Regions from separate parts of the Hoeflea sp. AS60 genome, predicted to be linked through region 2. Evidence: predicted binding sites of a transcription regulator. Region 2 holds the regulator's gene; the other holds the start of a gene.

Region 1 (6,645 bases), 710 kb from region 2:
GAATCGGGCGGGGTACGAGCCATATTGCGGCGAAGCTCGCACACCCGCCCGATCCTCTGCAAGGCCCGGCGGCTGGGGACGGGTTGCCGCGCGGGTGCCGGACCGCTTTACAGGGGCGGGTCACGGTCCGGTTTTCCCGCCGCACAACAGGCCAGGCGAGGCCTATTGTGCGGCGATTCTTGTCACTGACGCCTCAACGAGGTGGTAGACCACCATCCGCCAAGTGGTGTGCTGCTAAAGCAGGCTCAGCTGAACGCCCTCTCCACGCGGCGCGACAAAGTGGTCGGTCCGCAACGGCGTCTTCCTTACATTCAGACCAAGCCGTTTCATCGTCAGATCGAAGCGTCGGGCGATCTGCCAGGCATAGGGCCCGGTTCCGCGCATCCGCTTGCCGAATTCAGCGTCATAGTCCTTGCCGTCGCGCATCGAACGGATCAGCGACATCACATGACGGTAGCGGTCCGGGTAATGCCTGAGCAGCCAGTCACGAAACAGCGGGCTCACTTCAATTGGCAGGCGCAGCATGACGTAGCCTGCCGCATCAGCGCCCGCTGCCTTGGCTGAATCCAGAATGCGCTCTATCTCGTGATCGTTGAGACCAGGAATGATCGGTGCTGCCATCACCGATACCGGAATACCGGCATTGGATAGGGCTCGCATCGCTTCAAGCCGCCGTTCAGGCGTTGCTGCCCTTGGCTCCATCGTACGTGCAAGTTTGCGGTCGAGTGTGGTCACGGACATCGCAACACGCGCAAGCCCTCTGGACGCCATGCGCGAAAGGATGTCGATGTCGCGCATCACCAGCGCAGATTTGGTGACGATGCCGACAGGGTGTCCTGCCTCTTCCAGCACCTCAAGCAATTGACGCATGATGCGCCATTGCTTTTCCACCGGTTGATAGGGGTCGGTGTTGGTACCGATTGCGATCGGCTGAACCTTGTAGCCGGACCGCGACAGTTCACGTTCCAAAAGCCGCGGTGCATCGGGCTTGGCAAACAGCTTGGCCTCGAAATCCACACCCGCTGACAACCCCATATAGGCATGTGTCGGACGCGCGAAGCAGTACACGCAGCCGTGTTCGCAGCCCCGGTAGGGATTGATGGAGCGGTCAAACGACAAGTCGGGCGACTGGTTGCGGGTAATGATCGTGCGCGGCTTTTCGATCTGCACTTCCGTCTTGAACGGCGCCAGATCCTCAAGGCTGCTCCAGCCATCGTCAAAGATTTCGCGCGTCTTGAGCTCGAAGCGGCCTGACATGTTGAGCCCGGCGCCACGGCCACGCACACGTTCATCCGCGACCCGCATACCGCTCGCTGCCATCAGCGCATCGGCTTCAGCCGGCCTCAAACCAGGCGCCAGCGCTGTCTGTTTCAATGTTGCAAGGCTCGGCATGAAACCTCCATGAGCACCGGGAGTGAGTTTGGAATTGTCCGGCGATCGTGATTATATTCCTAACTCACTAGATGGAACGAAGCAAGAACAAAAATGCTGATCGCCAAGTTTGTCCCCAATCGTGAGCGGGTTGGTCCATCTGGCATATGTCGGGGATATGCATTAAAAGAACTCATGATCAGCGTTTTGATTGAATGCAAAGACCAGGATAAGGCACTGGCTGTCACCCTTGCAGCGCTTGTTCACGGCGCGGTCGAGGGCCTTGTGGCAGAGGTAGTCATCCTTGATCGAGGCTCGCGCGATGGCACGGCTCAGCTCGCTGATGCGGCCGGTTGCCGGTTTCTGGACAATCCCGATTTGCGTGATGTCGTCCGTTCGGCGCGCGGCGAATGGCTTCTGCTGATAGAGCCGGGCGCGAGACCGCTATTGGGATGGGTCGATCATATCGGTCAGCACATGGCGGTTGGCAGCATGTCTGCGCGGATGCGTCCGTCGCGCGAGTATCGTCTGCCGTTTCTGCAGCGGCTGCGCCGTCGTCTGTCCGCGCTGGAACATGGCGTGCTTATTCCCAAGCGGCAGGCGATCGCCAATGCGAAGTCAGGCCAGTCGCTCGAAAGTCTTGGTCGTGGTTTGGCAATGACTCAGCTGAAATGCGAGATTGTCCCGGCAGCCGTGCTGGCGTTTCAATAGCGGCAATCTTCCGCTCTTGATCAGTGAGCTATTGTCCGGGTGGCGGCAACGAACCAGTCGGGCTTTTCCTGCTGCAGATGGTTTTCTGCCGCTTGAGCCGCTTCCGTGTTTGCAAACACGCCAAAGCAGCTGGCGCCTGAGCCTGACATGCGGGCGAAGTCTGCACCCGCACGGCTCAGTGCAAAAAGACACTCGGATATCTCTGGAACGATGCGTTGTGCCGGTGGCTGCAGGTCGTTTCGTGCGCGCGAAAGCCACTCAATGAATTGATCTTTGTCGTTCAGGCCTTCAGGGTCGGGCAAGGCCGGATTGTTGCGGCTCTCAAGCGCGGAGAAAACTTTGGGCGTAGAAACGCCGACACGCGGGTTTACGATTACCAAGTCAAGCGTGAATCCAAGCTCCATCGGGCTTAACGTTTCGCCGATGCCACGGGCAATCAACGGTCTGCCATCCAGGCACATAGGCACATCCGCGCCGAGGTCGAGCGCGATCCTAGACAGGGTTTCCTGCCCGGGCGCGAAGTCCCAGAGCAGACACAAGGCTTTCAGCGTCGCAGCAGCGTCGGCAGATCCGCCACCAATGCCTGATGCCACTGGAAGCCGTTTGTCGAGCCGGATGTCGACGGGAGGCAGGTCAACGCCGGTTTGTCTTGCCGCATCGCGCAACGCATCGCGCGCCCGGATCACCAGATTGCTGTGTGCCGGTTCGGTTGAAAGTGCGGCTGCTTCCGGCCCTTCCAGCAGGAAGCCATCCTGGTCCGCGGGCTGGGCTGACACACGATCACCGAGTTCGGCGAACACGACGAAACTCTCAAGCAGATGATAGCCGTCGGCCCGCCGTCCCGTAATGTGAAGCGCCAGGTTGATCTTGGCCGGCGCATCAATTTCGGGCATTGATCCCCTGGATCAACGAACGCATCGGTCTCAATTCCTGCGCTTGCGTGTCGAGCCAGGCATGTTGTTTCAGGCTCGCGGGCTGGCCAAGATCGCTCTTCTTGTCCACGCCGGCACCATCCTGAGGCACAGCCGGTTTGCTGCCCTTGTCTGCCCCGTCGGCCGTATCTGGCACGGGTTTTTCCATGCTTGGCAAGCCGTCGCTCAGCTTGAGTTCGATTTCCGACATGAGATCCTCGGGCGGCTCATTGCTGAGTGCACGTTTCCACTGGAATGTCGCCTCAAGCTCGCGCCCGACGCGCCAGTAGGCATCTCCCAGGTGATCATTGATCGTAGGATCGGCAGGTTTCAGTTCAACAGCACGTTCAAGTTCGCGGACCGCATCATCATACTGGCCCAGCCGGTAATGCGCCCAGCCCAGCGAATCGACGATGTAACCGTCATTGGGTCTCAGATCGACAGCGGCGCGGATCAGGTCCATGCCCTCTTCAAGATTGATATTCATGTCGATCCACGAATAACCAAGATAGTTCATCACCTGCGGCTGGTCCGGGAACAGTTCGAGCGCACGCTTGAAATGTGCCTCTGCCTTGGGCCAGTGCTTCAGCCTTTCATTGGCGATGCCTGCCTGGAAAAACAGGTTCCAGTCATTGCGCGTAGGTGTCGGTCCGATCACTGAAATCGCGGTCTCGTAGGTGAGCGCCATTTCGACGTAGTCCTTGTCCTGCGACAGGACGCTGCCATAGGCCAGGTAACTGCGGATATCCCTTGGATCGGAAGCAATCAGCGCCTTCAGGTGATCCTTGGCTTCTCCGTTGCGGCCCAGATCCGCAAGCGCCAGCCCAAGCTGCAGTTCCGAGACTCGACGCATTGGAGATGTGGTAGGCACAGCCTCATAGATCTTGATCGCCTCTTCCGCCTTGCCCAGTCGTTCAGTCAGCCCGCCCAGAATAACCAGCGTTGCCGCATTGTCGGGATCAAGGGTCCGGGCAAACTGAAGATAGACCCCAACGGTTTCCTCTGCTCCATCGCGGTTGAGCGCGCTGCCAAGCGTGAACAGCACCGCAGCTGATCCCTGCTGCGCAGTCGCAACGCCAGGTTCGGGCTTGCGGTCGTCCTCAATCATCTGCCTGAGCGCGGAGAGAGGAGCATAGCCGGGGGAAAAATCCTCGCCTGCCGCCAGAGCATCAAGTGCTGCGCGCTTGTTGCCATCGCGCGCTTCCAGACCTGCCAGGGCCATGACACCCCGAATATAGGTGTCAGGCGCAGCTGCACCTGACTGCGGGTCTGCGATAAGATCGGTGAAGTGTTTCCGGGCTTCGGCCCTTTTGCCCATTGCCTGCGCCATCGCGCCGGCGTGATAACGGGTAAAGACCGGATACCAGGGCGGCCCGTCAAGAGCCAGAATGGACTTGAGCGCGGCGTCGCCCTTGCCATCGCCAAATTCCGCCCAGGCGTTCATGAGCGTGTTGAGCAGCCGATCAATCGGATTGCTGTCTTGCGGATCCAGCAGCTTGGCCGCCTTGCGGTACTCGCGCTTGCTGGTCGCTTCGACCATCAATGCCAGCCGTGAGACCTGCGCAACCGCAGGGGCTTCCTTCAGTTCACGCGCCAATACGACGCCTTCGGAGAACCGTCCGCCTGTAAACAGCGCAACCATCAGCCGTTGTTTGACTTCGCCATTTTCGGGATCGAACTCCAGCGCCTTGCTGTAGAATTCTATTGCGCGGCTCGTATCATTGTCTACATCGGCGGTGCGACCGGCAAGATAGGCACCGGCAAAACCAAGGAAATTGGGTTGCTGATCCTGTTCCTGGGTTGTTGCCGCCATTGCCTGGCCGGTAACGGGAGCAAACGCCCCGCCTGTGGAGAGAATAACACCCAGCGCAACGCTGGCCGCAAACCGGGCTGTCAAATTTCGCCGCATAAAGTCCTGCCTCATGTTCGTTCTGGCCACGCGCCGGCCAAGTGCCGAAGCATATATACGCAACACAATGGCTTTTTTGGCGCAGGGCGGCAAGGCTTCAGCTTGCCGCAGCTCAACCCTAATCCAGTCTTGAACTTAACTGGCTCGGTTCACGCAAAACGCGATAACTTCCAGAAGAGCCGATTTTTCCTCCGAATCGGGCAATGGCGCCAGTGCGTCGCGCGCGATTGAAGCATAGTGTTCGGCCCGGGCGGTTGTGTCTTTCAGGCTACCATATTTGGTAATCAGACCCATCGCCTTCTCAAGCGCCTGGTCATCGCTCTTTCCGCCCTCAATGGCTTCTCGCCAGAACGCCCGCTCCGATTCGGAGCCGCGGCGATAGGCAAGCACCACCGGCAAGGTGATCTTGCCTTCACGGAAATCGTCGCCGACATTCTTGCCCAGATCCCGTGCCGATCCACCATAATCGAGCACATCGTCAATGAGCTGGAATGCCAGGCCGAGATTCATACCGTAGGACCTCAGCGCATTGCGCTCAGCCTTGCTGACGCCCGCCAGAATCGGGCCGACTTCGCAGGCAGCAGAAAACAGTGCCGCCGTCTTGGCGCGGATCACGGCCAGATAGTCATCTTCCGTCGTTTCCATGTTCTTTGCGACGGACAATTGCAGCACTTCACCTTCGGCAATAACGGATGCAGCGGTGGCGAGCACGTCCAGCGCTTCGAGCGAACCGACTTCGACCATCATCTTGAAAGCCTGACCAAGCAGGAAATCGCCCACGAGCACGCTGGCCTGGTTGCCCCAGATCATGCGTGCGGTCGAGCGACCGCGCCTGAGATCGCTCTCATCGACAACGTCGTCGTGGAGCAGCGTTGCCGTGTGCATGAACTCCACTGAAGTGGCCAGCTTGACATGGAACTCGCCCGAGTAGCCAAACATCGTTGCAGACGCCAGCGTGAGCATGGGCCGGAGCCGCTTGCCGCCAGACGAAATGAGATGGTTTGCAACCTCGGGAATCATCGCAACATCGGAGCCGGCCTTGGACAGGATCAGCTGGTTGACGCGCTCCATGTCGGCCTTGGTGTTTTCCACCAGCGGCTTCACCGATGCGTCTCTGTGTTTTCCATCGTCCAGTGATATGACTACGCCCACGGATACGGACTCCTGATTCATCTTTGTGTGCACATTATTCAGCGCCCCCCACCACGGCAAGCTGCGATTTGCCAAGTACAGGGCTTGATAACTGATACGTTGGAATGAAACAAAGGGATCACAATGCATGTCGTGATCAAGTGAATTCATTCGAGCGATCACCTGCATGCATTGCTTCAAGGCGTTGCGGCGTCCTCTGCGCATTCACATGAATGCGCGGCGCTGTCGGGAGAACTCATGCACGATCTCATCCGCACCAATGACCCGGTCCTCATTTCATTCGTGCAAAGCCTGATGCGGGACGCCGGCATCGGCTGCATGGTTGCCGACAACGGTATGAGTATCATGGAGGGGTCGGTTGGCATCATTCCAAGAAGGATCCTTGTCGATCCGGAGATGGCCGGACAGGCCCGCCGCATTGTCATTGATGCGGGACTGGAAGCAGAACTCAGGCCTTGGGACGACCGTGACGCAGGCGCCTGATCAACACCCGCAGGAGCCCGTTGCGGTTCAAACGGCATCGGGCGCTGAGAAAGCCGCGGGCAGGAGCGATCCTGCCTTGGCTGGTTATACCGTTGATGCTTTTCACAA
Region 2 (6,645 bases):
ATGGTCGACCCGTCGGGGCTGAAGCACAGGGAATTCGAGATCCGGATGCCGTTCGCCAGCACATCGGCCTTGCCATTGCTGTCGACCCGGATGAGTTCGCCGCAGGACTCCGCAAACACACCCATCGAGCCGCACAGGAACCTGCCCTGGCGGTCAACCTTGCCATCATTGAACCGGATCCGGTCACTGGCCTTGGGCAACTTGTAGAGAGGTGTGCAATCGCCGCTGGCGATATCGACCAGATAGATGCCGTCGACCAGACCGGCCACAAGCTTGCCGTCCTGGCCCAGGCCGATGGACCCGATCGTCGAGGGGACCTCGATCTGGCTGAAGGTGCCCGCCAATGTGTCGTGCACCCTGATCAGTCGCGAAACGCCATCGACCCAGTAAAGCGTCGCGTTCTGCGGATCCCATACAGGACTTTCACCGAGCATGTCGGCTGTCGGAGAAATGCGCCGGGCGGTTACGTTTCTGGCTATCTTGGTCATATCGCACTCTGGAGTGTGTTCGATAAAAGGCGCGGCCGGAGAGCCATCTCCGGCCGCGCTGGTTCCGACTGAACTACTTCAGCAGGGCGCAGGCGCTTTCGCTTGCCGGCCGCCAGGCGTCTTCGGCAGCGATCTCGCCGATCATTTCGTAGTAGTCCCAGTCACCCTTGGATTCCGCAGGCGATTTCACCTTCGAGGAAAGCATGGGCTTCATGACCACGCCATCAGCACGGATTTTCGCATCCTTGATGATCGCGTCGTTGACTGGTGTCGCGCGCATCGATGTCATCACGGAGACGCCGTCATCCGCACCGGCCTCGGCAACGGCCTTGAGGTAATGCATGACCGCCGAATAGGTGATCAACTGCGCTTCGTTGGGCTTCCTGCCGTTAAAGGCATCGCTGAAGCGCTGGGCAAGCGCGCGGCTGTCGTCGTCTCGATCCCAGTAGGCGGCGCTCGAAAACACCAGTCCCTTGGTCGACTCCAGGCCAATGGCATGGACGTTGTTGATCAGGATGCCGAGCGGAGCAAGGCTCTGGCCAGCAGCAGTGATGCCAAACTCATTAGCCTGCTTGATCAGGTTGCCCAGATCCGCGCCAGCATTGGCAATGCCGATGGCCTTGGCGCCACTGGCCTGGGCCTGGAGCAGCTGAGACGAGAAATCGTTTGTGCCGAGCGGGTGCAGCGTCGAGCCGATAACCTTGCCACCGGCAGCTTCGATGAAGCGTGTCGCATCTTCCTGCCAGGCCTTGCCGAACGCGTAGTCGACAGTGATGAAGTACCAGGAGTCCATTCCCTGAGCCATCTGGGCCGCGACCGCGCCCTTGGCCAGGGTATAGGTGTCAAACCCCCAGTTGGTGGTCATCGGAGAACAGGATTCGTTGGTCAGTGCAGCCGAAGCTGTTCCTGCGACAAGATAGGGCTTTTGCTTGTCGCGCATGATGTCGTTCACGGCGAGCGCGATGGACGAAGCGGAACAGCCGACAATCGTGTCGACGCCTTCTTCATCGACCCATTTCAGCGCCTGGGCGGCCCCGATGTCAGGCTTGTTCTGGTCGTCAGCAACCACAACCTCGATAGGTGATCCGTTGACAGTATCGCCAAAGTCCTCGACCGCGAGCTTGACCATGACAACCGAGCCAGGTCCGCAATTGTCGGCATAGGGGCCAGACTGGTCGGCCATGACGCCGATGCGGACCACGTTGTCCGAGTTTTCAGCACTGGCTGGCGACGTCACGAGCGCAGTGGTGAGCATCAGCATGCCTGCCACGCCAGTGGTTTTTCTGAATATATTCATGATTTCCTCCCGTTGAGTTTCAGTCCAGATTTCCTCTCGCGTCCCGCGCATTGGCACTCCTGCCGGCTACGAGAACGCGTACGTAATTCCTCCGTCGACAAACAACATGTCACCTGTGACGTAGGATGACTCCTCAGATGCCAGGTAGACCGCAGCACGGGCGATATCCTCAGGTTCGCCCAGCCGGCCCAGCGGCACACGTTGACGGCGACGCTCCCATGCGTCTTCCGTTACCACCCGCATCGCACCGTCTGTGCGGGTGGAACCCGGAGCAATTGCATTGACCCGGATATTGTCGGCGCCGAACTCTGCGGCGCCGCTGCGTGTTGCCGCTGCAACCGCTGCCTTGATCGCGCTGTACATGATGCCGTGTTTCATCGCGAGAACCGCTGAGGGTGACGCGATATTGACGATCGCTCCACCGCCTGCGGCTCGCATCTGCTCGAGAACCGCCTGGTAGCCCCAGATCACGCCCTTGAACCCGACGTCGATCATCCGACCGATTGTTTCTTCGGTCTGCTCCTCAAGTGGCCCGTAGCGGTTCCACATGGCATTGTTGACCAGCACCGTCACCGGCCCGAAAGCCTCCTGCGTGGCCTCTGCCGCAGCAAAGACCTCATCGCGCTTTGCTGCATTGCCGGCAATTGCGATCGCCCGGCCGCCAGCGGCGCGGAGTTCCTCGGCCGCCTGTTCGGCTGTGTCCTGCTTGATGTCGACGACGCCGACAGCCGCACCTTCACGTGCATAGGCCTCACAGATGGCGCGACCAATACCCTGGCCGCCGCCAACGACGAGCGCCGCACGCCCTTCAAGCCGACCCGTCATAGTGACGTGTTCCGATAGTGCATCTGAAGTCCTCCAACTTGCAGTCCTCCGGCGGCGCGCAAGACAGCCTCCGCTGTCTCCTCCTGTCGCGCCCCAACGAGCCTGCTTCCTGAAAAGAAACTGGCATGTTTCCTCCAATTCCAGTAGAAATATTCTTATGTGGGGTGGAATTTCACAGATGTGAATTTGGGAGGAGAATTGGCCATGGCGAATCCGCAGGTCAAATCAGCGACACGCGCCATTGAAATCCTGGAATATTTCAAGCTGTCGCAACAGCCGCGATCAATGTCGCAGATAGCCAGCGATCTGGGCTATCCGCAGTCGAGCACCACGGTCATGCTCAAGACCCTGGTAAATCTGGGGTATCTCAATTTCGACAGGAGCACGCGCGACTACTTCCCAACGCCGAAGCTCACCGCGCTGGGAGACTGGATTCCGCGGGTGATGTTCGGCTCCGGGCAGATGATCGACGCGCTGAACGATCTGCACGCGGCCACCGGCGAGGGCGTGTTTCTGGGCACCAAGAACGACATTTATCTGCAATATACCCGCACCAAGGAATCCATTCACGCGCTGCGCTTTCACATCGATGAGGGTTTCATGCGTCCCCTCACACTGTCAGCGGCGGGTTGGGTTCTGCTCAGCACTTTGCCGGAAGACAAGATCGACAACATCGTCCGCCGGGCCAATATCGCTACGCCGAACCCTGCTGAGCGAACGGAGACCAAGACGATCCTGGCGCGGATCACGGAGATACGGTCGAACGGTTACGCCTATGCGGAAAACATGCCGCTCGAAGGAGGCTCAACCCTCGCGCTCAGGCTTCCTGCCGAACTTCAGGGGCAGCCAGTGGCGTTGGCGCTAGGCGGCGTCACCGAGCGGTTCAAGAAGAATTTTGCCGCTTACAAGACGGCGCTATTTGCTGCTGCGGAAGCGGTCAAACAGGACAATGACTTCGATCTTCCGGTCCGCATCAGCCTTTGACAACTGGACCGGAAACCCGATAAAAACCGGCACCAGTCGAGCAAGAACTACTTCGCCCGGCTGGTTGGGACTGTCCGGAATTATTTTTCAACCGCATTCAAATCAGCCGCGAGCGCCTGCGGCGTTTGATTCGGAAAAGGAAGAGACTGCCGGGGCAATCCGAGGAAAGAAGCCCTTTGTTCCCAACAACCTGACCTGGCCAACAGGATCCGGAACCAATCAGGGCCGCCGGATGTGTTTGTGTTCGAAATGGCTTGCAATGGGCCCTAAAGCCTAGCCAGTAATCAAATATTCGATTAAATATCAGAAGCTTAGTTCACAATCTGAAGTCGCCGTGCCACACCCATACCATGCCGAGCTCAAAGACAACATTTTGGCTATGGTTTCAGCCAATTAGGCTGCCTGCCGTTGAAATTCGCAGACCCGCAGCGCTCGCGTTCCGTTCCCGTTTATGTTTCGCGCCTCCAATGTTCCTTTATTGTTTCTTTACCACTTGCGGAACACAAATAGAACATGATAGTCAGGTTCTTGGTTTGTTTCATACCGGCGATCGGGCCGCACGCAGGGGTACTGCAACTATGTTGACGCGCAAACAGCACGAGCTTCTTCTTTTCATCAACGAACGGATGAAGGAAAGCGGGATACCGCCCTCATTCGACGAGATGAAGGATGCGCTTGATCTTGCGTCCAAATCCGGCATTCACCGGTTGATCACGGCTCTCGAGGAGCGCGGCTTCATCCGACGCCTTCCGAACCGGGCGCGCGCGCTGGAAGTGATCAAGCTGCCTGACAGCTACCAGGCCAATTTGCAGCCGCGTCGCGGGTTTTCGCCGAGCGTGATTGAAGGCGGACAGGGCAAACAGCCCGAACCGGTGCGCCGTGCCGAACCTGCCAATGACGAGCCGTCCCAGGTTGCAGAAGTGCCTATGATGGGCCGAATCGCGGCTGGTGTGCCGATCTCGGCAATCCAGAACATCACCCACAACATCACCGTGCCTGCGGAGATGATCGGCCCCGGCGACCATTACGCGCTTGAGGTCAAAGGTGACTCGATGATCGAGGCCGGCATTTTTGATGGCGATACGGTGGTTATCCGTAACATAACCACTGCCAATCCCGGCGATATCATCGTGGCGCTGGTCGACGACGAAGAAGCGACATTGAAGCGGTTCCGCCGCAAGGGCGCCTCAATCGCGCTCGAAGCCGCCAACCCGGCCTATGAAACCCGGATTTTCGGACCTGACCGGGTCAAGGTTCAGGGCAAGCTTGTCGGCCTGATCCGGCGTTACCACTAGGCCCGTTTGGCCATGGCGGGTGAGATGCTCATCCGGGCAGATCAAAGGCCCGGGTGCGCCAGTCGTAATAACGCTGAACGGTCCATGGCCTGATCGTACCTTGCAGGGCAGCCTCCATATAGAAGCGAGGCCTCTTTGGACGGCGTGGCGGTCGGCTTGGCTGCAGGGCTTGCGCTTGATCCGTTTTGCTGACGGTGATCGCCAGTGCCCCAGACCGGCGCAGGCTTCGGGATGTGATCAGCGTGGCGCCCGAGCGGCAGGTGCCGAGATAGACCGGGATGGACACGACCACCAGGTCAGCCCGGTCACACGCTGCGCCGATCAGCGCCGCCTCATCTATCACCACAATTGCCGCTTGGGCATGGACTGCGGCGCAGACGCCACGGCTCGCGCAATGGAAGTGTGAGGGTTGCTCTGAGGCTGCCGCGAGCAGTTGATCGAGAATGCTGGCTTCCGGTGGAGCATCAGGTTCCGATGCTTCTTTCAGCCCTTGCAGATTTGTTGGAGGGACATGCGGCGCTCCGCGCATGGCGGTCTGCCATTGGCCAAACACAAATGCAGACGGCCGCGCGGCATTGCTTGCAAGGCCTGCCGGGCTGATCAAACCGACAAGATCTCCGGTTTCGCTGACAAGGACATCTGGGCTGCGGCCGGCAAACTGCGGCAGCGCAAGCCCAAGACCCATAGCGATCAGGGCAAGGCCCGCCAGGCGCAGCCAGCTCCGCAGAAACACCAGGAGCACAAACCCTGTTCCGGCAATCAAGGTAACCGGCAACGGGATCTGTCCGACGCTGACATCGCCGCCGAGAGCATGGACATAATTGGCTGCGGCGATGACGCCCTCGAGCCCCTGCCCCATCAGCCTCAATGGCCATGCATCTAGCCCGAATGGCATCATCAACATCGCCAGAAGGCCCGCGGGCATGACAACAAACGTCACCAGCGGCATGGCCAACAAATTTGCCAGCAAACCGCCGCCGGCCACACGGTGAAAATGATGTGCCGAGAAAAGCCCCGTCGCGAGGCCTGCCACGAGCGAAGTGATCGCCAGACCGAGGATACCCTTGGCTGCAAAAACAATGCCGCGTCGCAGAAGCGATCCGAAAGCCCTGGCACCAGCTGTTTCCGATCTGCTACCGGCTCTGCGCGCAATCGCGGCATAGGCGGAAATCAGGGCAGCAGTGGCTGCAAAGGACATCTGGAAGCCCGGGCCGACAACGGCGGATGGCGATATCAGGATAATCACGCTCGCCGCCAGCGCGACATTGCGCATGGTCAGGGCTGGCCGGTCAAACATCACAGCAACCAGCATCACCGTGAGCATCACCCATGCGCGCTGGGTGGAAACGCTGCCGCCGGAAATCATCAGATAGGCGGTGGCGGTCATCATCGCACCGATGGCGGCAAATTTCTTGACCGGCCAGGCCTCGACCACGGCAGGAAAGGCAGCCAGGCTCTTGCGAATACCGATGTAGAGCGTGCCGGCAGCAAGTGCCATGTGCAGGCCCGAGATCGCCAGAATATGCGCCAGTCCGGTGGCGCGCAGGGCGTCAACTGTCGGCTTGCTGATACCGCGCCGGTCGGAGACCGCAAGCGCTGCAGCGATGCCACCGGGGTCGCCAGGCAGCACGTCGCGAATGCGGGCGGATACATTCTCCCTAACACTGCGCAAACCAAGCCTTAGTGACCGGGCAACTTCGGCAGCGGTGATCGGCTGGTTTGCCACCGGATCGACGAACGCCGGTGCGCGGTAAAA

What was found. Region 2 encodes LexA, which represses DNA repair genes until DNA is damaged. Its sites were predicted from a motif close to TGTTCNNNNTGTGTTCNG; they were not measured.
Region 1: a site for LexA is predicted at 1,465-1,482, ahead of WNZ14_RS18695 (glycosyl transferase). Genes of this name have one in related genera too.

The regions. Positions count from the first base shown of each region.
Region 1 is NZ_JBBMQP010000002.1:1,723,936-1,730,580, reverse strand. It holds gene WNZ14_RS18705 (ribonuclease HII) at 1-23, opposite strand, end outside; gene WNZ14_RS18700 (PA0069 family radical SAM protein) at 235-1,392, opposite strand; gene WNZ14_RS18695 (glycosyl transferase) at 1,567-2,082, shown strand; gene WNZ14_RS18690 (4-(cytidine 5'-diphospho)-2-C-methyl-D-erythritol kinase) at 2,103-2,975, opposite strand; gene WNZ14_RS18685 (tetratricopeptide repeat protein) at 2,962-4,902, opposite strand; gene WNZ14_RS18680 (polyprenyl synthetase family protein) at 5,038-6,054, opposite strand; gene WNZ14_RS18675 (DUF2007 domain-containing protein) at 6,292-6,537, shown strand; gene WNZ14_RS18670 (methyltransferase) at 6,614-6,645, shown strand, end outside.
Region 2 is NZ_JBBMQP010000002.1:1,010,279-1,016,923, forward strand. It holds gene WNZ14_RS15090 (SMP-30/gluconolactonase/LRE family protein) at 1-488, opposite strand, end outside; gene WNZ14_RS15095 (ABC transporter substrate-binding protein) at 562-1,785, opposite strand; gene WNZ14_RS15100 (glucose 1-dehydrogenase) at 1,852-2,610, opposite strand; gene WNZ14_RS15105 (helix-turn-helix domain-containing protein) at 2,815-3,594, shown strand; gene lexA (transcriptional repressor LexA) at 4,173-4,889, shown strand; gene WNZ14_RS15115 (ComEC/Rec2 family competence protein) at 4,918-6,645, opposite strand, start outside.